4 regions of the Mesorhizobium australafricanum genome follow, and region 4 is predicted to be linked to each of the others. Evidence: predicted binding sites of a transcription regulator. Region 4 holds the regulator's gene; each other region holds the start of a gene.
The links. Region 4 encodes PhoB, which activates phosphate uptake and scavenging genes when phosphate is short. Its sites were predicted from a motif close to TGTCATNNANCTGTCAT; they were not measured.
Positions count from the first base shown of each region.

Region 1: phnC (phosphonate ABC transporter ATP-binding protein) is a predicted target of PhoB. The motif match lies at 3,116-3,132, and genes of this name have one in related genera.
Region 2: RFM98_RS14235 (esterase-like activity of phytase family protein) is a predicted target of PhoB. The motif match lies at 4,045-4,061, and genes of this name have one in related genera.
Region 3: RFM98_RS12050 (NAD-glutamate dehydrogenase) is a predicted target of PhoB. The motif match lies at 2,291-2,307, and genes of this name have one in related genera.

Region 1 covers NZ_JAVIIT010000009.1:111,151-117,050, reverse strand. The annotation lists gene phnE (phosphonate ABC transporter, permease protein PhnE) at 1-2, opposite strand, end outside; gene phnE (phosphonate ABC transporter, permease protein PhnE) at 4-963, opposite strand; gene phnD (phosphonate ABC transporter substrate-binding protein) at 1,127-2,035, opposite strand; gene phnC (phosphonate ABC transporter ATP-binding protein) at 2,177-3,034, opposite strand; gene RFM98_RS18875 (DUF1868 domain-containing protein) at 3,211-3,921, opposite strand; gene RFM98_RS18870 (DapH/DapD/GlmU-related protein) at 3,988-4,602, opposite strand; gene phnL (phosphonate C-P lyase system protein PhnL) at 4,599-5,306, opposite strand; gene phnK (phosphonate C-P lyase system protein PhnK) at 5,515-5,900, opposite strand, start outside.
Region 2 covers NZ_JAVIIT010000006.1:213,182-219,081, forward strand. The annotation lists gene RFM98_RS14220 (TMEM175 family protein) at 1-453, opposite strand, end outside; gene RFM98_RS14225 (hypothetical protein) at 592-855, shown strand; gene RFM98_RS14230 (MATE family efflux transporter) at 875-2,347, opposite strand; gene RFM98_RS14235 (esterase-like activity of phytase family protein) at 2,468-3,943, opposite strand; gene RFM98_RS14240 (LacI family DNA-binding transcriptional regulator) at 4,238-5,263, opposite strand; gene RFM98_RS14245 (Gfo/Idh/MocA family protein) at 5,458-5,900, shown strand, end outside.
Region 3 covers NZ_JAVIIT010000005.1:152,186-158,085, forward strand. The annotation lists gene RFM98_RS12050 (NAD-glutamate dehydrogenase) at 1-2,226, opposite strand, end outside; gene RFM98_RS12055 (peroxidase-related enzyme) at 2,357-2,920, shown strand; gene RFM98_RS12060 (YciI family protein) at 3,114-3,437, shown strand; gene RFM98_RS12065 (LysE family translocator) at 3,502-4,116, opposite strand; gene RFM98_RS12070 (DUF1062 domain-containing protein) at 4,777-5,403, shown strand; gene typA (translational GTPase TypA) at 5,465-5,900, opposite strand, start outside.
Region 4 covers NZ_JAVIIT010000012.1:24,407-30,306, reverse strand. The annotation lists gene xylF (D-xylose ABC transporter substrate-binding protein) at 1-921, opposite strand, end outside; gene RFM98_RS21740 (ROK family protein) at 1,192-2,427, shown strand; gene phoB (phosphate regulon transcriptional regulator PhoB) at 2,653-3,342, opposite strand; gene phoU (phosphate signaling complex protein PhoU) at 3,358-4,065, opposite strand; gene pstB (phosphate ABC transporter ATP-binding protein PstB) at 4,085-4,888, opposite strand; gene pstA (phosphate ABC transporter permease PstA) at 4,885-5,736, opposite strand; gene pstC (phosphate ABC transporter permease subunit PstC) at 5,740-5,900, opposite strand, start outside.

The sequences.
Region 1 (5,900 bases), on a different contig from region 4:
ATGTCAGGCGGCTCCCAATAGGAAAGCCTGCTCGCCGACCAGCTTGCGCCGCAGCCAGGCGGAGAACTGGTCGATGAGGAAGATGGTCGTGAACAGAAGCAGCACCAGCGCCAGCGTTTTGGCGCCGAAGCCGCGCGAGATGGACAGCTTCAACTCCTCGCCGATGCCGCCGCCGCCGACGGCGCCGATGATGGTCGAAGCGCGTACGTTGATCTCCACGCGAAGCAGCGTGTAGGACATGAAATTGGGGAGCACCTGCGGCAAGTCGGCGAAGCGCACGCGCTCGAACCAGTTGGCGCCGACGGCCCGCAGTCCTTCCTCGGCCCGCATATCGATGTTCTCGTTGATCTCGTAGAACAGCTTGCCCAGCGCGCCGATCGAATGCAGGCCGATGGCGATGATGGCGGCTATCGGGCCGGTCGAGACGATTGCCGCGAACAGGCCGGCAATAACGATCTCGGGGAAGGCGCGCAGCAGTTCCATGAAGCGCTTGACGACGAGCCTCAGAGCCGGGTGCGGTGTCAGATTGCGCGCGGCGATGAAGGAGAAGGGTACGGCGAAGACGAAGCCGATGAAGGTCGAGACCAGCGCAACGTTGACGGTGGTCAGCATGAGCTCGAAATATTCGGGGATATAGAAGCCGCCCCAGACATGGACACGGCCGAGCGGGAAGTTGAATTCCTGCGTGCCCTTGTCGTTCGGCGAGGCAATATCGAACAGCGCCCGCCACACGTCGTTCCAGTCCTTCGGGACCAACCAGCTCAGGAAATCGAGGAGATGCGGCAGGCGCTCGAAGAAGTGGCCAGCATTGGCTTCGTCGGCGAACCACATGCTGGCGACCATCGCCGCGAGCAGCAGGCCGACGCCGAGCACCGTGTAGAGCCGGCGCAGCGATGTCTGGCGCTGCCAGGCCTCCGCCTGCTGGCGGGTGGCGTTGGAAAGGATCGTCGCTGAGGCTGTCATGATCGGAACATGCAAAAAAGGCGGTGCGCCGCATCTGCCCGAAAATCGAAGTCCGATTTTCGGGAATGACCGATGCGGCCATCCCAAGTGCTAAAGCGTAGTTTGTGCGTCCAAGTGGACGCACGTCGCTTTAGAGGCACACCGCCCTTTCTGATCTTGCCTTTTAGCCGCCGATAGCGGCTTTGCGGGCTTCGACGATAACGCTGTAGAAGTCCGGCTTCACGGGCACATAGCCGGTAAAATCGCCGCCTTCGACGCCTTCGAAACACGCCTTGTCCTTGGCCGGCAGAGCGGTAAAGAAGGCGGTCAGCTTGGCGGTCATGTCGTCGCCGAGCGCGGTGCGAACGACCAGCGGGCCGTTCGGGATCAGGCCCGAGCGCCAGACTTCGACGAAGTCGTTGGGGTCGACGGCGCCCTTGGCGACTTCCTTGTGGAAGGTGCCCGAGGTGTAGCCGTTCTTGAAGTCGCCGATGCCCGAGGAATCATCCACCGCCACATCAACCTTGCCGTCGCGGACGGCCAGCACGTTGTTCTCATGGCCGCCGTTGAACTGGGTCGAGGCGAAGTAGGTCTCGTTGGAAGCGCCGGTGTCCTTCGGAATCTGGGTCAGCGGGATCAGGTAACCCGAGGTCGAATCCGGATCGGCGTAGCCGAGCTTCTTGCCCTTGGCCGACTTGATGTCGGTGATGCCGGAAGTCTTGAGCGCCAGGCCGATCGAATAGTAGCCGGTGGAGCCGTCGGTCTGCTTGGTGGTGAGGATCGGGGTGACGGCCTTCGGATCCTTGAGATAGACGCTGGCATAACCCGATGCGCCGAGCTCGGCGAAGTCGAGCGTGCCGCCGAGCAGGCCCTGAATGACGCCGTCATAGTCGGCGGCCGGGAACAGCGAAACCTTCTCGAAGCCGAATTCCGACTTCAGGTGGTCGGCGAGGCACTGGTAGTTGCGCAGGCGGTCGGTCTCGTTCTCACCGCCGAGGATGCCGACGCGGAATTCCTTGATGTCGGCGGCGTGCGCGGCGCTTGCCGCCATGGCGAGCAGCGAAACCGCCCCAAAAACCATCTTCCTGAACATTTTGATCTCTCTCCTGTTGTTCCGGCTGCGCGCCGGCGGCGTTCTGATTTTTCAAGTCTTGCCTTTGACGCTGGCGGGCGATCCGGGTTGCTCTGCTGACATCCACGATTTGCCCGGACCGCCTGGGGCCGGGGGGTGGGTTCAGTAGCCAGGGAATGCTGGTTCGAGCGGTCCGGCGGATGCGGTGATCTTCGGCTTGATGGTGACGCTGGTCGACGTGATGGCCTCGGAGATCTCGGCGCCGCCGGCATCGGCGCCATAGACCGTACGCACGGCGTTGCGGTCGAGGTCGTCCGGACCGCCGTCGAAGACGACCTTGCCGGCGGCCATGCCGATGATGCGGGTGCAATAAGCGCGGGCGGTGTCCAGCGTGTGCAGGTTGGTGACGACGGTGATGCCTTCGCGCAGGTTGATGTCGCGCAGCGAGTCCATCACCACCTTGGCATTGAGCGGATCGAGCGAGGCGATCGGCTCGTCGGCCAGAAGCACCTTCGGCTGCTGCATCATGGCGCGGGCGATCGCGACACGCTGCTGCTGACCGCCGGACAACGTGCCGGCCGGCTGCAGCGCGGTGCGTGCGATGTCGAGGCGTTCGAGGGCGGCCACCGCTTCGGCACATTCGGTGCGGGTGAACATGCCGAGCAGATTGGACATCGTGGAGCGGTGATTGAGGCGGCCAAGCAGGACGTTGGTCAAAACGTCGAGGCGCGGCACGAGGTTGAACTGCTGAAAGATCATGGCGCAGTCGCGCTGCCAGCGGCGCAGCGGCGAACCATGCAGGCTGGAGACCTCGGCGCCGTCAAAAAAAATCGACCCCTGGCTGGGATCGATGAGACGATTGATCATGCGCAGCAACGTCGACTTGCCGGCGCCGGAGCGGCCGATGATGCCGACCATCTGACCGCGCGGAATCGAGACGTTGATGTCGCTGACAGCGGTGTTCTTGCCAAATCGTCGGGTTACGCCGCGGATTTCCAGCGTGGCCGATGATGCTGACATACCAAAGCTCCAGTCCGTCGCGGTTTTGAAGGTCTGTTAACCTTCGCTATCGCAGGCCGATGAAGCTGGGGTGTCGGATTGATGTCAGTTTTGTTACGTCCCACAGGCTGGATTTCTCGTTGATGGATGTCGTCATCCCAAAACCGCTGCGCATTTTTGGGCGATATGCATCGGTATCATTCGAGCAAGAGCAATTCCTCGAAATGCTTCATGTCCTTGAAATTGCAGAAGGCCGGTGCCTTCAGCTCGATCACCGGAGCCTCGCGCTCGAGGAACGACAGGCAGTCATCGAACAATGTCTGCCAGGCTCCGGCCCGCTCGTCGGCGAGGCGGCGGACCTGATAGGCAAAGGTAATATGGAAGACGTATGCGTCGTGGTCCGGGTGGCGGTAGCCGAGCGGCGCTGAAAGGGCGTCGCGCCAGGCTTTCAGGGTCTGGCGGTCCTGTTCGGAAGCGCCGGCGACGGTCAGGCCGGTCGGCACGACTTCGACAACTTTGATCTTGAAGGGACCGTGGTCCTCGAAGCCTTGCAGGCGTTCGAGATAGAGGCGCGTCATGTCGTCGATGCCGGTGTCGAGCGGCACGTCCGACGGCCAGTAGGGAAGACGGCGCCGGTATTCGATGATGCCCTGGAACAGCGTCATGTGCAGGCTGGAGATCGGCGTGAAGGCGAGGCGATCCGCGTCGGGCATGGCCAGCATGCGTTCGCGCACTTCGATGACGGCGGCTTCCGAGGGCGAACCCTCGACAAGATGGCAGACCACCGTGTTGCCGGGTTCGAGCAGGAAGTCGCCTGACGTGTCATATCGGGTGCCGAGATGCGTCGGCGGCGTCGGATTGGATCCTTCGAAGAAGGCGGCGAGCGAGGATCTGACTGTGTCGAGCATGGCGATCTCCCAGGGGAGATCGCCTACTGTCCGAGTCATGTGTCAAGGGTATGAACGCAAGCCCTGTCAGCCGCCGTGCTTTTCGAGAAATGCTTCGGCCGACAACTCGCGAAAATCGTCGAGCGCTGAGCGCAGCCTTGCATGATCCCAGTCCCACCAGGCGAGCGCCTGGTAGCGCTCGGCGGTGCGGCGGTCGAAGCGTTCACGGATCGGCTTTGCCGGCACGCCGCCGACGATGGTATAGGGCGCGACGTCCTTCGACACCACCGCGCCCGCGCCGACCGCGGCGCCGTCGCCGACCGTCACGCCGGGCAGGATGGTCGAGCCGTGGCCGAGCCAGGTGTCGTGGCCGATCGTGACGCGTTTGGCGCGGCGCTCAGCGAAAAACTCGCTCTCATGCTCGGCGTCGTCCCAATAGTCGGAGGCGCGGTAGGTGAAGTGGTGCAGCGTCGGCCGCCAGGTCGGATGGTTGGTGGCGTTGATGCGCACGCTTGCCGCTATGTTGGAGAACTTGCCAATGGTCGCGCACCAGACGGCGCAATCCTGCATCATGTAGGAATAGTCGCCGAGCTCGCATTCGGCGACACGGCTGCGCTCGGCGATTTCGGTCCAGCGGCCGAGCGTCGAGTTTTCGACCTGGGCCGTCGGATGGATCAGCGGCGTCTCCGAAAGCTTCATCATGCGGCTACCTTGCCCGCCGCGAAAGCGGTGACGTCGATGACGCGATCGGAGACCGCGTCACGCACATCGAGATCATGGAAGATGCCGAGCAGGGCAACGCCCGCCGCCTTCTTGGCGGCGATGAGTTCGATCACGACATCGCGGTTCTTCGCGTCGAGCGAGGCGGTCGGTTCGTCGAGCAGCAGGATCGGATGCTCGGTGATGAAGCCGCGCGCGATGTTGACGCGCTGTTGCTCGCCGCCGGAGAAGGTCGCAGGCGGCAGGGCCCAGAGCTTTTCCGGCAAATTGAGCTGCGCCAGCAAGGAACGAGCCTTGGCCCGCGCGATTTCCCTGTCCTCGCCGCGCTCGACCAGAGGCTCGGCGACGACGTCGAGCGCCGAGACGCGCGGCACGGTGCGCAGGAACTGACTGACATAGCCTATGGTGTGGCGGCGCACGGAAAGCACGGTGCGCGGGCTGGCGGAAGCAAGGTCGATCAAGCCGCCGCCATGTTGGACGATGATCTGGCCTTCATCGACGGCGTAGTTGCCGTAAAGCATCTTCAGGATCGAGCTCTTTCCGGCACCGGACGGACCGCCGAGCACGGCGCATTCGCCGGCGCGGATCGAGAAGGAGACACCCGCCACCACCGGCAGCGTGACACCTTCGCGCAGATGCATGGTGAAGCTCTTTGCGACGTCTGAAACGACAAGAGGCGTAGCCATCAGAAGGTCCTCCAATCGTCATTCGTTGGCAGGACAGCACCCCCCTCTGCCTTGCCAGGCATCTCCCCCTCTAGGGGGGAGATCGGCTGTCGCATTCGGTTTCGCCACTCGCCCGCGTTGCAGAACGAGCGGGGCATGAAAGCTGCTGATCTCCCTCCTTGAGGGGGAGATGGCCGGCAGGCCAGAGGGGGGTGCTCAAGCGCCATCATCACACCTGCAAAATCGAAGAAACGAGGAGTTGGGTGTACGGCGCGCGCGGATCGTCGAGCACGCGGTCGGTGAGGCCGCTTTCGACGACGCGGCCGTCCTTCATCACCATCATGCGCTGCGACAGGAGCCGCGCCACGGCGAGGTCGTGGGTGACGACGATCGCGGCGAGGCCGAGATCGGTGACCAGCCCGCGCAACAGGTCGAGCAGGCGGGCCTGCACCGAGACATCGAGGCCGCCGGTCGGCTCGTCCATGAACACCAGACGCGGGCCTGTCACCAAATTGCGGGCGATCTGCAGGCGCTGGCGCATGCCGCCGGAAAAGGCGCGCGGCTCGTCGTCGATGCGGTCCTCGTCGATCTCGACGCGCGACAGCCAGTCGACGG
Region 2 (5,900 bases), on a different contig from region 4:
GGCCAGGGAAATCTTGCCCTTGCGATCCTGGCCCACGGCCCTGGCAAAGGTCGTCTCGGCGCCGTGCAGATGGCGCAGGTTGATGACCAGGATGTTGTAGGCAACGGCGCAAAGCGCCAGATCGACGCCATAGACGGCGACCGGCACCGGGGCGAAGTGATTTTCGCCCATGAAGGCCGTGGTCACCGGCATCAGCGACAGCCAGAACAACAGGTTCAGGTTGGCCCACAGCACGCGGCCGTCGACGCGCTGCACGGTATGGAACATGTTGTGCAGATTGTTCCAGTAGATGCCGACATTGATGAAAGACAGCACATAGCTGAAGAAGATCGGCCACAGCGGCGCCAGCGCCGAGAAATCCTCGCCGTGCGGCACTTTCAGCTCCAGCACCATGATGGTGATGATGATGGCGACGACGCCATCGGTGAATGCCTCGACCCGTCCCTTGCCCATGATTCTCCCTCGCTCTCGATGGACGTTACGGGAGGACGAAGCGGCTGACCATCCTGCCGGAATTGTCAGGCCGAGGTTAGGCGGTTGGAACGCGTTGGGCTTGCGACCGCCGCGCAGGCCTGTGCCTCGATGACACTCATGATCGCTGCCACGGCGGTCTGCGGCGCGGCGGCAGCGCTCGGCTATCGTGGCGGCCTGCAGGTGGGGAACCAGATCGCGCCCGCGAAGCGCCGCGCCGAAGTGGTGTCAGCGTTCTTCTTCTGCGGCAACGCGCTGCCGGTGATCGGCATCGGCATCCTGTCTAGCCTGGCGAAAGCAACCATGGCGAGCCTGGCCTTTGCCGGCATGATCATCGTCTTCTCGCTCGTGGCGCCCGGCTTCGGCGCAAAATACGCGCGCTGATGCAACTTCCTGACCTGTTTCAGCCGTTCGGCGTTTCCGGCAGGAGTTGCGCGCGCTGGCGCGGCACGCCGAGGCCGGTGTCCGGCGGTTCGCCCGCGGCCGGACGGTTCTCGATCATGTGCATCGTGCGCCAATGGCCGAAGCGGTAGTAGGCGGCGGCCAGCGCCAGCGAGGTGATCGAACCCGCCGGAAAGCTCCACCACAGCGCCTCCTGGCCGATCACGCTCCGGAAATAATAGGCAAAGCCGGTGCGCACGATCAGCACGGAGATGACCAGAATGATGAGCGGCGGCATGACGGCGCCGGTGGCGCGCACCGTGGCGAACAGCACAATCGTGATGCCGAACAGGATGAACGACCAGGACGCCACCTTGTTGATGTGGGCGGCAATGTCGATCGCGGTGCCGTCGCCGATGAGAAAGAGGCTCAGCACCGCGCGGTCGAAGACGAACAGCAGCGCCACCAGCGCGCCGGTCAGCACCAGGTTGAAGCCGACACCTGAGGCCGCGACCTTGCCGATGCGGTCCCAGCGGCCGGCGCCGACATTCTGCGCCGCCATCGAGGAGACGGCTGCGCCGATGGCGAGAGCCGGCATCTGGATATAGGTCCAGAGCTGCGCGGCGATGCCGTAGGCGGCCGCGACCTGCGAGCCGTAGGAATTGACGATACCCATCACGGTGAGCGCGGCGGCGGAGATGACGATCATCTGCAGGCCCATCGGAATGCCCTTGAAGACGACGATGCGCAGCAGCGCCGGGTCGGGCTTGAGCAAAACCAGATCACTGCCTGCCAGCCGCAGCGGATGTTTGCGCGTATAGAGCACGATCAGGATGGCGATCACGCTCACCGTCTGGCCGACAAGCGTCGAGGTGGCCGAGCCGGCAATGCCGAGCTCGGGGAAGGGGCCGATGCCGCGGATCAGCAGCGGATTGAGCACGACGTCAAGGACGACCGCCAGCGCCATGAAGACAAACGGGGTTCGTGAGTCGCCGGCGCCGCGCAGCACGGTCATGACGAAGGACAAAAGGTTCATCATCGGCACGGCGACGAAGATGATGCGCAGGTAGGCCCGCGCCAGCGGCAAGGCATCCGCCGGCGTGCCGAGCCCGGTGAGGATGGCATCGACCCAGATCCAGCCGCAGACGGCGAACACCACCGAGACGAGGAAGAAGAAGGTGGCGCTGGTGCCGACGATCCGCTTCGCCTCGGGCAGATCGCGGGCGCCGACCGATTGCGCCACCAGAATGGTCGCGGCCATGCCGATGCCGAAGACGGTGCCGAGGATGAGGAACAGCACGAGATTGGCGTTGGAGGTGGCGGTCAGCGCCGCCTCGCCGAGGAAGCGGCCGACCCAGACCGCATTGATCGAGCCGTTGAGCGACTGCAGCACGTTGGAGCCCAGAACCGGCAGCGCGAACAACAGCAGCGTGCGCGGGATCGGGCCGCTGGTCAGGTCGCCGACGCGCTGGCGGGCGGGCTTTTTGTCATCCATGTTGTTATCCATGGTGGGGCGGGTACCAAAAATGAATCAGGCCCGCGATGCTATCGCAGGCCTGATGGTGATGCATCCCATTACGGTTGAGGCGGCTGCCGCAGCGGCCGTCGCCGTCCATTACTGGGTGGTCTTTCCGGAAAGGCCGGGCAAGGTGACCTGGTAGACTAGGAAGGTGGTGTCGACATCGGCGCCGTCCTCGGCCTTGTACGAAGCGCCGACCTGGAAGCCGTCCTGAGTGAGAAAATCGTTGTCGTTGGCAACGAACAGGAAGTAGTCATCGGGCAGCTTGGGGTCGAGCACCGGAGCCAGCGACATCGCCTCCCACTTCTCCGAAAGGTTGTTCTTGTCGTTCGGGGCGCCATTGTGGAGACCGAATCGGCCGAGCTCGCCCTTGTCGTTGATGTCGATGAACGGCGTCAGCTTGGCAGCGGTCACCGACGGATCGAGCACGCCCTTCGGCGCGACGGGCTTGTCGGCGGCGTCGAACGGGCCGTTGGCGATATCGGTGGCGGCGGAGAGGTCGACGATCTCGATCTTGCGGTAGAGCGACTCGTCGCCCTTCACGCCCTGGCCGTTGCCTGAGTCACGCGCCAGCATCAGGAAGCTCTTGTCGGTGAGCGCCACGATTTCGCTCTGCGCGGCGACCTTGGTCTTGCCCTTGGCGTCCTTGAACACCGGCAGCGGCACGACATATTCGTGCGCCAGCTTGAGGTGGGCGAGATCGGAGGCGTCATAGACCAGCGCGCGCGTATTCTGGCGAGTCGAGCCGGAATCGCCGCCATCCTGGCGCGGCGCCGACTGCAGCACGGCGATCAGGAACTTGCCGTCCGGCGTCATCGACATGCCTTCGAGGCCCTGGTTGTTCTGGCGGCCGGTCTCGGGGTCCTTCGGATCGGGCTCGGCCGCACCTAGGCCCGGATTGTCGGAAGCGAAGTTCGGCTTGCCATGGCGCATCGGCACCAGCGCCGCGGGCGGCTGCGTCGCCGACATCAAGCGGCCGTCGGCCGAGAAGCGGTAGATGTTGGGGCCATACTCGTCGGAGATGAACATGGTGCCGTCGGACAGCCGCACGATCGCTTCGTCGTCCAGCGCCAGCTTGCCGTTGTCGGCCTGCGGCAGGATCGGCATGTCGCCGGCGGCCGACCGCACTCCGTTCAATGGGTCGAGGCCGGTGGTATCGGCGCCCTTGTCGTCGGTCAGAAGCATGGTGTCGGCGAGCGTCGCCTTGACGCCCGTCTGCTCCTGACCGGCGGCGGGTGCGGTGCCCGGCGCGGTCGGTGTCAGCTCGATCGCGATCGTGTTGAGGCGGGCGCGATAATCGGTGGTGCCGACGACATTGTAGCCGCGATCCGGCAGCAGCCAGAGAGAGCCTTTGTAGCTTGCGCCGTCGCGGGTCCAGCCCTTTGTGTCGATCGCCATGCCGGAACCCGAACCGAAAGTCTCGCCGAACTTGTCCTTCAGGCTGGCCGGAATACGGCCGACGCCGACGAGCCCCTTGTTGACATAGGCGACGCCGTCGGCGAGCGCCGGCGTCAGGGCGGTGAACAGGGCAAGTGCCGCGCCGAGCACGACGGTTCGGTTGAGATGTTTCATCGGTATCCCCTTCTTGACGAGCAGAGCGGCCGTTGGCTGAAAAGGGCGCGGCATCGACGATGCGGCCAGCCCCTTGCCGTCGAGCGGTCTAGGACTTGAACGTGATGGTTGCGTGACAGGTGGCGCGCACTTCTCCTTCTCCCCTTGTGGGAGAAGGTGGCCGAGCGAAGCTCGGTCGGATGAAGGGTGTTCCAGGGAACGTCAACGTCTCACTCCGCTGGAACACCCCTCATCCGTCTCGGCGCTGCGCGCCGATCCACCTTCTCCCACAAGGGGAGAAGGGAAAAGGCATGCTCAATCGCTCTCCCTTGCGATCAGTTCCAGCGGCCAGACCTCGCGTATGATCCTCGTGCCTTCGGGCCCGGCGAAGGCGGGAAGGGAGGCGAGCAGCATCTCGGCCAGACGCCTTCCCATCGGCCCCAGCGACGGACGGAAGGCGGTCAGCGCCGGGGAGAAGTAGCGGCAAAGCGGCGTGTCGACGATGACGATCACCGCGACGTCGTGGCCAGGCCTGATGCCCATCTCGGCCAGCGCCTTGCAACCGCCGAGGGCCATGGCGTCATTGTTGAAGATGATTGCCGTCGGCCTGTCCCTGGAGACCATGACGCGCGGCGTCACCTGGTAGCCGCCGGCCTCGTTGATGAAGCCGTCGGCGATCAGGCCGGGGTCGACTTCGATGCCGTGCCGCTTCAGCGCCTTGCGGTAGCCGTCGAGGAACAGGTAGCCGAAGTTGAGATCAAGCGAAGGGCGGATGGCGGCAATGCGGCGGTGGCCGCGTGCGACCAGCCGGTCGACGGCTTCATCACCCGCCCTCTCGAAATCGATATCGAGCGAAGGATAGGTGTCGCCGCCGGACTGACTTCGGCCAAGCGTGGCGAAGGGAAAGCCGGCCTTGCTGAGATAGTCGATCCGATCGTCTTTCCGCCGTGTGTTGGCCAACACGACCGCGTCGGCCCGGCGCGTCTCGACCACGCGGCGCAGCCTCTCCGGCTGATATTGGCCGGGCTCACCCATGACGACCATCAGATCCAGGTCATGCTCGGCGAGCCGCGCCTGCAGCCCGGTCAGGAACGGGATGAAGAAAGGCTCGCCATATTGCTGGTCGCCCGGATGCGGCTGCAGCATGAAGGCGATGGAGCGGGTGGCGCCTTGCCTGAGGCTGCGGCCGGACTGGTTGGGCGAATAGTTCAGCTCTCTCGCCGCTTCCAGCACACGCTGGCGCGTATCGGCATTGACGTCGGCACGGCCGTTCAGCGCGCGCGACACGGTGCCGATCGAAATGTTCAGGTGACGTGCAAGATCGTGGATGCTGGACGCCAAGGACGGTTCTCCCCCTGCCTTGGCTAGCACCGGCTGCCCCTCAGGCCAAGGCTTCGGGACGATTTTCGCGAACAGCCGGTTGACATTCTACGCCATCGGGTGTGTTCTCGTAAACGTTTACGGAAAAACGTTTACGGTGATCCCGTGGATGCCGTGACATTCGGCCTGGAGGGGCCGAACGGGAGGAGCGTTGGATGATGAAGGTCGTCCTGGTCGGGTGCGGAGCCATGAGCAAGCATTGGCTCGATGCCGCAAGGCGGATCGACGGGCTTGCCATTGCCGGCCTTGTCGATCTCGATGCCGAGCGGGCGCAGGCGAGGGCGCGCGAATACGAACTCTCCGACGCCGTCATCGGCACCAGCCTCGACGCCGTCCTCGATAAGACCAAGCCCGATGCCGTGTTCGACGTCGTGGTGCCGGCTGCCCGCCGCGAGGTAGCGCTTTCAGCCTTTGCCCATCACTGCCACCTGCTCACCGAAAAGCCGCTGGCCGACAGCCCGGAGAACGCGCGCGCCATAATCGAAGCCGCCCGTCGCACCGGACGCGTTCACGCCGTCGTCCAGAACCGTCGCTATGTCGCCAATGTCAGGCGCATCCGGCGGTTTCTGGACTCCGGCGCCATCGGCAAGCCGACCAG
Region 3 (5,900 bases), on a different contig from region 4:
CCGCAGCGAGGCTTCGATGAGGTTGAGATAGCGGCGGATGATGGTGTCGTCATCGATATTGGGCACCTCCTCCAGCGCGTCCTTGATCTTGGCCTTGAGGTGCTTGGCCGCGACCACGCCGTCGCCTTCCGCCGCCGGCCCGAGACGGGCGACGAACAGCGCATGCAGGCCGCGCGCGATCTCGGGATAGCGGTTGAGAGCGGCGGCGATGAAATCCTGGCTCTGCGGAATGCCAGCCTGCTGCAAATAGCGGCCATAGGCGCGCAGGATGGTGATCTCGCCCGACCACAGGCCGGCGGTCTGCGCCAGGCCGTTGTAGCCGTCATTGTCGACATCGCCGCGCCAGACCGACAGGAACGCGTCCTCGAACAGCGCGCCGCCGTCGGCGAGGTCTATTCGCGCGCCGTAGCTGTTCTCCAGTTCCATGTCGTGGATGAAGACCGTCCCGGCCGGATCGTCGCCGACCTCGAAGGTGCGCTCGCTGATGACGCGGAAGCCGATATTTTCCAGCACCGGCACGCGCCGCGAGAGCGCCACCGGGCTGCCATGGTGATAGATCTTCAGCGCCGCCTGCTCCGGCTTCTGGTCGGCATGGCGGTAATAATCGATGGCGATCGGATTTTCGGCGCTGATTTTCGCAAGGCGCCTGGCGTCGGCCAGCGCCACGGCGGCCGAAAAGCTGTCGCGGTAGCTTTCGGGGAAACGCGCCGCGATCGCCTTCAGCGCCGGATCGCTGCCGGCGGCTTCCGCGGCTTCGGAAAGCGCGTCCTCCCATGTGCGCACGATGTCGCGGATCGCTGCCTCGAGTGTTGCCTGCTCGATCTTCGGCGTCTTGCCGCCGGAACGGCCGATGATGAAGTGAATGCGCGCCAGCCCGCCTTCCGGAAAGGCCGGGTAATAGGCCGACAGCCGGCCCTCGAACACGGTCTTGAGATAGGCGCCGATCTTCTCGCGTACCACGCTGTCGTAGCGGTCGCGCGGCACGAAGACGATGATCGAGACGAAGCGGTCGAACTGGTCGACGCGCACCAGCGCCCGCACCCGCGGCCGTTCGATCAGGCCGAGGATGGCGCTGGCGTGCTTTCTGAGGATCGGCACCGGGACCTGGAAGAACTCATCGCGCGGATAGCTCTCCAGCACGTTGATCAGCGCCTTGCCAGAATGGTCGTGCGGATTGAAACCAGACTTGGCGATGATCGTTTCGGCCTTCGAGCGCAGATAGGGGATCTTCATCACCGAGCGCGTGTAGGCGGTCGAGGTGAAAAGGCCGACGATGCGCAGCTCGCCCGCCAGCGCGCCTTTCGCCGTGTAGGTCTTGATGCCGATATAATCGAGATAGATGCGGCGATGCACCGACGACTTGGCATTGGCCTTGGTCACGATCAGCGGCTCCGGCCCGTGCAGGAAGGCACGGATTTCCGGCGTCGTCGTCACCGCTTCGGTGCCGCGCCGCAGCACCAGCACATCTGGATCGGATAGGATGCCGAGGCCGGGCTTCTCGGCGCGCTCCAGCGAGCCGCTCTCCTCGCCGCCGACATATTTGAATTCGCGCATGCCGAGGAAGGTGAAATTGTCGTCGCGCAGCCATTCGAGGAAGGCGATCGCTTCGGCGACGCTCTTCTTGTCGAGCGGCACCGCCGAATAGCGGAATTCGGAAATCGCCTGGTCGAGGCGGGCGAGCATCCGCTTCCAATCGACGACGGCGGCGCGGACCTGGGAAAGCATCTTGCCGAGCCGCTCGGTAAGGTTCTTCGCCTGCTCGGCATTCAACCTTGGAATGTGGACATGGACGACGCTCAACCGGTCGTGCTCGTCATCCTCCTTGCCGCCGTCGCTGAGAACCTCGGCGACGCCGCTCTTGCCATGGCGTACCGTGACGATCGGATGGGTGACCAGCGTCGGCTCGCCGCTGATCTCGGTGATCTCGCCGAGGATGGAATCGAACAGGAACGGCATGTTGTCGTTGACGACGGTGATGACCGTGACCGGCCGGCCGTCGCAGGCAACGCCCGAATCGGCTTCGACCGCAACGACGCTTTCACCCTTCCTGTGGCCGGCGACCGCTTGGGCGGCGAGTTCGCCGGCGCGTTCGAGGTCGGCCGCGTCATAGGCCGCGACGTCCTCGGCAGGCGCCCGGGCAAGCAGATAGTCGGCAAGCCTTGCGGATTTGTCGTCCGCCTTGGCGGCGGCAGCTTTCTTCTTCGGCTTGGATTTCACGCTGGCCATGACGCTTATTCCCTCCCGTGGCATGCTTTTGCGGCTATGGTAGCCAGATGATCGCTGTTTGGCGACAACGGTTTGACGACGCTTTAAAAAATTCGAACCGACGCCGTTGCCTTGCAAGGAGAACGAACCCATGACCGGCAGGATTACCGCGCTTGACCTTGTCCAGGCGCAGCTCAGCGAGGCGACGAAGGCCTATTTCGCCAAATGCCAGGAGAAGCTCGGCCTCGTCCCCAACGTGCTTCTGGCCTACGCCTTCGACGAGAAGAAGCTGCGCGCCTTCACCGACATGTACAATGATCTGATGCTGGGCGAGTCCGGCCTGTCGAAGCTGGAGCGCGAGATGATCGCGGTGGTCGTCTCCTCGATCAACCACTGCTTCTACTGCCTGGCCGCGCACGGCGCGGCGGTGCGTCAGCTGTCGGGCGAGCCGGCGCTTGGCGAGATGATGGTGATGAATTTCCGCGCCGCCGATCTGTCGGACCGCCAGCACGCCATGCTGGAATTCGCCGTGAAGCTGACGGAAGAGCCGGCCAAGATCGTCGAGGCCGACCGCGCAACCTTGCGCCAGGCCGGCTTTACCGACCGCGACATCTGGGACATCGCTTCGACCGCCGCCTTCTTCAACATGTCGAACCGGGTGGCCGCCGCGGTCGACATGCGGCCGAACGCCGAATACCACGCCATGGCAAGGTGAGGCTCGCCAGCTTTACATTAGCAAACTCGAATTTTTCATTGCCCATCCCGCTATTTGGTCCGATGATCAACGATTGCGGCCCTGGCCGCATATCGGATTGCAGCCTGGCCGCATATCGGATTGCGGCATGGGCCGCATATCGCAAGCGGCGTGGCCGCATGCCGGTTCGACGCCGCCGACAAAGGAGGAGAACATGGCGAAATTTCTCTATGTCTATCATGGCTCCGGCAAGATGCCGACCGAGGAGGCCGAACGCAAAGCGGCGATGGATGCCTGGACCGGCTGGTACGACAAGCTCGGCTCGGCTGTCGTCGATGGCGGCAATCCCGTCGGCATGTCGAAGACGGTTCTGCCAGGCGGCAAGGTCGAGAGCAATGGCGGCAGCAATCCGACCGCCGGCTACACAATCGTCGAAGCCAAGAACATCGACGATGCCGTCGCCAAAGCCAAGGACTGTCCGATCCTGATGGACCCGGCTTTCACCGTCGAGATCGCGCCGATCATCGAAATGATGTAGCGCTTAAAGCGTTTTGATGCATGTCGTTACCCCAAAACCGCAGTGCACTTTTGGGCGACATGCATTAAGAACGCGCGGCGATTGCCGCGGCCGCGCCCGCCATCGTCGTGGCGCTGACGCGGTTGGCGACCTTCATGGCGCGCTTGCTCTTCAGGAGCCGGCGTGCCTGGGAGGCGGCCAGCACCCAGGCGAGGTCGATGACGACCAACACCAGGGCCATAGTCAGCGTCAGCTCGACCCAGCCGGCCACGGTGACTGAGGCAAGATCGATGATGGTCGGCAGCAGCGCCAGGTAGAACATCATGATCTTCGGGTTGCCGAGCGTCACCGCCATGCCGGCAAAGAACAGTTTCAGGGGCGAATCCTCGCGCGGCATCTCGCCTTCCTTTGCCTCCACCGGCGCCGTCCACATCTTGAACGCCAGATAGGCGAGATAGGCGACGCCCGCCCACTTCACGACGACGAAGGCATAGTGGAAGGTCTGCGCCACGACGGCGAGCCCGAACACCGCCAGCGACAGCCAGATGCCCTCGCCGATCCACATGGCGAGCAGGAACGGGAAGACGTCGCGGAACCCCTTCGAGATCACCCGAGCCACAAGCGCTGCGATCGACGGCCCGGGCGAGCCGGCGGCGACAAACAGGGCGGCGGCGAAGATCAGCAGCGAGGCGAGATGCATGGCGGACCTCATGGTTGGGATTGGCTGCCATACTAGCCAGCGGAAACAACATTGGCAAAGATGGGACAATCGCCGACGCCAGCGCCGCCCCTCATCTGGCTACCGCCATCTTCTCCCCGTAAACGGGGCGAAGGGACATGGCGCCAGCGATTTCGCCAATCGCAAACGTCGCAGAATGGGCGCCGGCGTCGCGGTCAGCCTCTTTCTCCCGTTCACGCGGAGAAATGCCCGGCAGGACAATGAGGAGCAGCGCCGACATCCGCGGTTAACCCTTGCTCCTCCACCTGCCCACGGCTAGAAAGCTCGCCCGATATAAATTTTCGAGCTTCACTTTGCCTCAGTAACCGCCGGTCTCGCCAACTCCTCTGATTGCACCGCAGGCGCAGCATTAGCCGCACCTGCATCCATTTTACGTGTTCTTCAGGCGGCAGTTCGAGACCGGTTTGGCATTGCTGAGCCGCCGCGCGTAGTCCGCGCCGACGCCTGAACTTCAAAACACGCAGCCTTCGCCACGCCGCGCCCCCACGAGCATGATCCCGAACCAAAGGTCCGCGCCAGCGAAAAGTGGTTCCCGGTTTCGGAAAAGATCATGCTCAAACAAAAAGGGCATCTCGGACAGTGCCGGCCTGACGGACTTCCCGACGGGAAGGGCCTGCCGGCATGTCTTCTATCTTGCGCATCCATTGGACGATCACGCCCAAGATCGCCCCTCGACCTCTCGTCAACTGCAATCGTTGCGGCGGCTTCAGGCCATACAAATGCAGCGAGAAATTCCGCGTCAACGCCAATGGCAAACGCATTGACGTGTGGCTGATCTACCGCTGCACGGCCTGCGACAACACGTGGAATTTCACCATCCTGGAAAGGCGAAACCGCCGCGACGTCGAGCCGGCGCTGCTCACAGCGCTTGAAAGCAACGATCCGGCGCTTGTGTGGCGCCACGCCTTCGATAGTGCCGCACTCCGCGACAAGGCCGGCCGGATCGAGGAATTTCCCGATGTCACGGTCCGAAAGGAGATTCTGGACGTCGAGCCGGAACGCCCAACCGCGCTCCGGCTCGAACTTCGGCTCGAAGGCACAACGGCTTTGCGGCTCGACCGCCTGCTTGCCGGCGAACTCGGCCTTTCGCGATCAAGGCTTCAGGCCCTCGAGGACCGGAAGCGGCTGACCGTCGAACCGGATGGCGCCAAGGCCTTGCGAAAGTCGGTGCGCGACGGCTTGGCGGTGCGCATCGATCTGGCCGACGAGGTGGATTGCAGCGCTGTCCTGTCGGCCGCGTGCCGCTGAAAACGAAAAGAGGGAGCTTCCGCTAGCGGAAGCTCCCTCTTTTGAACCTTCTCTGGAAAGCTTACGCCGCGCCGACCGCCTTGGTCGACTTCTCGAAACGCTTGCGCTCGTTCGGGTCGAGATAGAGCTTGCGCAGCCGGATGGTCTTCGGTGTCACCTCGACCAGCTCGTCGTCCTGGATCCAGGCCAGGGCCCGCTCCAGCGTCATGCGGATCGGCGGCGTCAGCTTGACCGCTTCATCCTTGCCGGCGGCGCGGATGTTGGTCAGCTTCTTGCCCTTGAGCACATTCACTTCGAGGTCGTTGTCTCTGCTGTGGATGCCGATGATCATGCCCTGATAGACCTTGACGCCCGGGTCGATGACCATCGGGCCGCGGTCTTCCAGGTTCCACATGGCGTAAGCGACCGACTCGCCCTGCTCGTTGGAGATCAGCACGCCATTGGTGCGGCCGGGCAGCTCGCCCTTATACGGCTCATAGGCGAAGAACAACCGGTTC
Region 4 (5,900 bases):
CAGCGACTTGACGGTGTTGCCGCCGGGCGTCGTGAAGTCCTTGGCGCCGGCGATGTCGGCCATCTTCTTGCCGTCGGCGAGCTGCGAGGCGATCTCCGCGGCGTTCTTGCCGAGCTCGCGCGCGTCCTTCCACACCGACACGGTCTGCGTGCCGAGCGCGATGCGGTTGAGCGCCGCGTGGTCGCCGTCCTGGCCCGAGACCGGAACGGTGCCGGCCAGGCCTTGAGCCGTCAGCGCCGCGACGACGCCGCCGGCGGTGCCGTCATTGGCCGCCACGACCGCATCGACCTTGTTGTCGTTGGCGGTCAGGAACTGCTCCATGTTCTTCTGCGCGTTGGCGGGCAGCCAGCCGTCGGTATAGGCCTCGCCGACATTCTTGATCTTGCCGCTGTCGATGGCTTCCTTCAGCACTTCCATCGAGCCCGAGAACAGGAAGTCGGCGTTCGGATCGGCGCCCGAGCCCTTGATGAAGACGTAGTTGCCTTCAGGCTTGGCCTTGAACACCTCGCGGGCCTGCATGCGGCCGACTTCCTTGTTGTCGAAGGTCAGGTAGAACACGTCCTTGTTCTCGATCAGGCGGTCGTAGCCGACGACCGGGATTCCTTCATCGAGCGCCTTCTGCACCGCCGGCCCGATCGCCGAGGCATCCTGCGCCAGGATGATCAGCGAGTTGGCGCCCTGCGAGATCAGGCTTTCGACGTCGGTCAGCTGCTTGCCCGGATTGGACTGCGCGTCGGCGGAGATGTACTTGTCGCCCGCGGCCTCGATTGCCTTCTTCATCGCCGCTTCGTCGGTCTTCCAGCGCTCTTCCTGGAAATTCGACCACGAGACGCCGATCACCTTGCCCTTCGCCTCGGCGACCGACGCCAGCGTCAGCGACATGGCAACGCCCGCCAGAATGGCGGCTGCGAATTTCTTCATGATATCCTCCCTGCGCCCTGTGCGGCGCGACCCAGACTGGCCCGAAGGCCGGCACAGAGGCTTTTTTTCGAGCCTCAAAAAAATAGTGATCCAGCGAAACGACGCTGTCAACCGCGATTCTGATGGCCTTTGATGGGTCCCGGCATTTTTTTCGACGTTCGCAATAAATAATGACATCGGCTTTGGCTTCTGCCACTATTGCTGGGGTGTCAGCGACAGGCCATGGCATCATCACAAGGCCGCGATGACCCGGGAGGACGGTGCGAGATAATGTCGGTCGGAATCCGCCACGACGATTTGCGCCGGCGCAACCGCGCCATGGTGATTTCGGCCGTGCGCCGCGCCGGCCAGCCATCGCGGACGGAGATTGCCGCCACCACCGGGCTCAGCCACTCGACCATTTCGGCGATTTCCGCCGATCTGATCCAGGAGGGCATTCTCACCGAGAGCAAGGCCAACGAGCCGACGGCGTTGAAACGCGGCCGCCCGCAGATCGGCCTGGCGCTGAACCCCGAAGCCGCCGCGGTGCTGACCGTGGTGCTGTCGCTGAACTTCCTGTCGGTCGCCGTCATCGACTATGCCGGCCAGGTGATTGCCGAGGAACAGCAGCGCCTGGACACGCTTGTCATGCCGCGCGACGAGCTGATCGGCGCATGCATGGCAATCGTCCGGCGCCGGCTGCAGGATCCCGACCTCGACGTCGGCAGCGTCGCCCGCATCGCCATGGGCATTCAGGGCATCACCGATTCCCGGGCGCGCGCCATGCTGTGGTCGCCGATCACCCCGCTGACCGACATTCCTTTTGCCGACATCCTCGAGAAGGAATTCGGCATCCCCGCCACCATGGAGAACGACTGCAACATGATGGCGGTGGCGCTGCAATGGCGCGATCCCGAGCGCTATCGTGACGATTTCATCGCCATCCTGCTCTCGCACGGCATTGGTATGGGCCTAGTGCTCAAGGGCGCGCTGTTCACCGGCACCCATTCCTCGGGCGGCGAGTTCGGCCATATGATCCATCGTCCGGGCGGCGCGCTTTGCCGGTGCGGCCGCCGCGGCTGCGTCGAGGCCTATGCCGGCAACTATGCGATCTGGCGCAGCGCCATGAAGATGAGCGAGGACGCCGAGCCGGTCGACGTCGGCGACGCCGACATGCGGGCGCTTGCCGCGAAGGCCCGGCAGGAGGACGGTCCGGAGCGGGAGGCGTATCGCCGCGCCGGCGAAGCGCTTGGCTTCGGTCTCGGCAGCCTGTTCGCCCTGATCGATCCGGCGCCTGTCGCCATGGTCGGCGTCAGCGCGGCCGCCTTCGACCTGATCGAGCCGGCGCTGAGAGAAGCGATCGCCCAGACCGCCGGCGGCCAGCACTCGAAATCGATCTCCTTCGACACCGAGCCGAACGAATTGCCGCTCATCCGCGAAGGCTGCGCCGCCCGCGCGCTGACCTTCGTCGACCAGGAGATTTTCGCGCCCGGGGGCCAGGCGAGAGCGGGCAAGCACGTCGCATGAACGGCAGGCTCAAGCGCCGGGATATGCTGAGATTCAGGTCAGGCCGAGTCGAGAATGGTGGATTCCGACAACCGGCCTACGCCGGCCGTAGCCTTCATAGGGCGGAAACACTTATGAGCGCTTCGGCCGGCGAAGGCCGGAACGGAGCGTACTTAAGTACGTGAGTACCGGAAGCGCAGGAAGCCGCCATTCGCAGGCCGGCCTCACCTGAATATCGGCATATCCCTAATCTTCCCTGATCGCATAGCCCGCCCCGCGGATGGTGCGGATGACATCGGGCATGCGGCCGTTGTTGACGGCCTTGCGCAGGCGCCCGACATGCACGTCGACCGTGCGCTCGTCGATATAGATCGTCTCGCCCCAGACATTGTCGAGCAGTTGACTGCGCGAGAATACCCGGCCGGGATGACGCATCATGAATTCGAGCAGCCGGAACTCGGTCGGGCCGAGCCTGATCTCGCTCTTCTTGCGGTAGACGCGATGCGATTCGCGGTCGAGCACGATGTCGCCGACCTTGAGCACGCTGGACAGCACCTCCGGCTTGGCGCGACGCAGCAGCGCCTTGACGCGGGCCATGAACTCCGGCGTCGAGAACGGCTTGACCAGATAGTCGTCGGCGCCGGTCGAGAGGCCGCGCACACGGTCGCTTTCCTCGCCGCGCGCCGTCAGCATGATGATCGGCAGCCGCTCGGTCTCGGGCCGCATCCTGAGGCGCCGGCAAAGCTCGATGCCGGAAACGGCCGGCACCATCCAGTCGAGCACGAGCAGGTCGGGAACGTTTTCCTGAAGGCGGATTTCGGCCTCGTCGCCGCGGGTCACCACTTCGACCTGGTAACCCTCGGATTCGAGATTGTAGCGGAGCAGCACCCCCAGCGGCTCCTCGTCCTCCACCACCATGATGCGTGGCGCGATCATTGCAGGTTACCCTTGTCAGGCCGCCGGCGCCGACATTGCCGTCTCGTCCTGCTTCGGGCGATTCGCGGGCAACTGGATGCCGGTCAGCACATAGTAGGCGTTCTCGGCGATGTTGGTCACATGGTCGCCGATGCGTTCGAGATTCTTGGCGCAGAACAGAAGATGCGTGCAAGCGGTGATGTTGCGCGGATCTTCCATCATATAGGTCAGGAGCTCGCGGAAGACGGAGGTGTATTTGACGTCGATGCGCTCGTCGTCGTTGCGAAGCTTGGCCAGCGCCGTGGCGTCGCCCACCGTATATTCCTGGATCACGGCCTGGACCTGGATCAGCACCAGCTGCGCCATGGAATCGATCGAATGCGTGAGGTCGCGCGGCGCCGCGCTGACGCCGACCGAACCTACGCGCTTGGCGATGTTCTTGGCAAGGTCGCCGATGCGTTCGAGGTCGCCCGCCATGCGGATCGAGCCGACCACGTGGCGAAGATCGTCCGCCATCGGCTGCCGCTTGGCGATGAGCGTGATGGCGCGGTCGTCAAGCTCGCGCTGACGCGCGTCCATGATGGCGTCGTCGGAGACGACGCGCTGCGCCAGCGCATTGTCGGTCTCGAGCAGTGCCCTGGTCGAGGCGCCGACCATGGAGCCTGCGAGATCGCCCATGTCATTGATAAGCCGGCTGATCTGCCTCAAATCCTCGTCGAAGGAGGCGACGGTATGTTCGGCCATAATGATGTCCTCGATGAACTCAGCCGAAGCGGCCGGTGATGTAGTCCTGCGTGCGCTTCTCGCGCGGCGAGGTGAAGATCTTCTCGGTCCGGTCGAACTCCACCAGCTCGCCAAGATACATGAACGCCGTCTGCCGCGACACGCGCGCCGCCTGCTGCATGTTGTGGGTGACGATGACGATCGTGTAGTCGACTTGCAACTCGTCGATCAGCTCTTCGATCTTGGCCGTCGACAGCGGATCGAGCGCCGAGGCCGGTTCGTCGAGCAGGATGACTTCCGGCTTCACCGCCACGGTGCGGGCGATGCACAGGCGCTGCTGCTGACCGCCGGAAAGGCTCAGTCCGCTGGCGTTGAGCTTGTCCTTGACCTCGGTCCAGAGCGCGGCGCGCTTCAGCGCCTGCTCGACGCGGCTGTCCATCTCGGCCTTGCTGATCTTCTCATAGAGCCTGACGCCGAAGGCGATGTTTTCGTAGATCGACATCGGGAACGGCGTCGGCTTCTGGAACACCATGCCGATCTTGGTGCGCAGCAGGTTGAGGTCTTGCGAGCGGTCGAGGATGTTCTTGCCGTCGAGCAGCACCTGCCCTTCCGCGCTCTGCTTCGGATAGAGCTCGTAGATGCGGTTGAGCACGCGCAGCAGCGTCGACTTCCCGCAGCCCGACGGCCCGATAAAGGCGGTCACGCTGCGCTCGGGCAGGGACAGGTTGATGTCCTTCAGCGCCTTCGACTGGCCATAGTAGAAGTTGAGGTTCTTGACCTCGATCTTGGCCTTCTCGACTGTCGTGTCGGCTACGTTCAGGTCGGTGGACAACATCGGTTTCATCTGTCCTCTCTGCGTCCGGTTAGGCTGCGGGCGATGATGCTCAGCCCGAGAACCGTCAGGGTGATTATGAGTGCGCCCGTCCAGGCCAGTTGCTGCCATTCCTCATAGGGGCTGAGAGCGAACTGGAAGATGGTCACCGGCAGGCTGGCCATCGGGGCATTGAGATTGCTCGACCAGAATTGGTTGTTGAGCGCGGTGAAGAGAAGCGGCGCCGTCTCGCCGGAGATGCGGGCGATCGCCAAAAGGATGCCGGTGACGATGCCTGACATTGCCGCGCGATAGGCGACCGAGCGGATCACCACCCAGCGCGGCGCGCCGATGGCGGTGCCCGCCTCGCGCAGCGCGTTGGGCACAAGGTTGAGCATGTCCTCGGTGGTGCGCACCACGACGGGGATCACCAGGATGGACAGCGCGACGGCGCCGGCAATCGCCGAGAAGTGCCCCATCGGCCGCACCAACAGCTCATAGACGAACAGGCCGACGATGATCGAGGGCGCCGACAACAGGATGTCGTTGATGAAGCGCACCACCGTGGTGAGCTTCGAGAAGCGACCATACTCGGCCATGTAGGTGCCGGCCAGCACGCCGATCGGCGTGCCGACGACGATGCCGATGATGGTCATCATGATGCTGCCGTAGATGGCGTTGAGCAGGCCGCCGGCATCGCCGGGCGGCGGCGTCATTTGCGTGAACACGGCCAGCGATACTCCGGAGAGCCCTTTGTAGAGCAGGGCGCCGAGGATCAGCGCCAGCCAGGCGAGGCCGATGCCCGCCGCGACGACGCATAGCGCCATCATCACGGCATTCTTGCGCTTGCGGCTTTGGTGAAGCGATGCGGCTGTCGACATCGATCAGGCTCCCGTGCGGCTATCGATGCGCAACAGCATGTAGCGTGCGAGCGCGAGGATGATGAAGGTTATGATGAACAGGATCAGGCCGAGCGCCACCAGCGAGGACGTGTAAAGCGCGCCATCGGCCTCGGTGAATTCATTGGCGATCGTCGCCGATATTG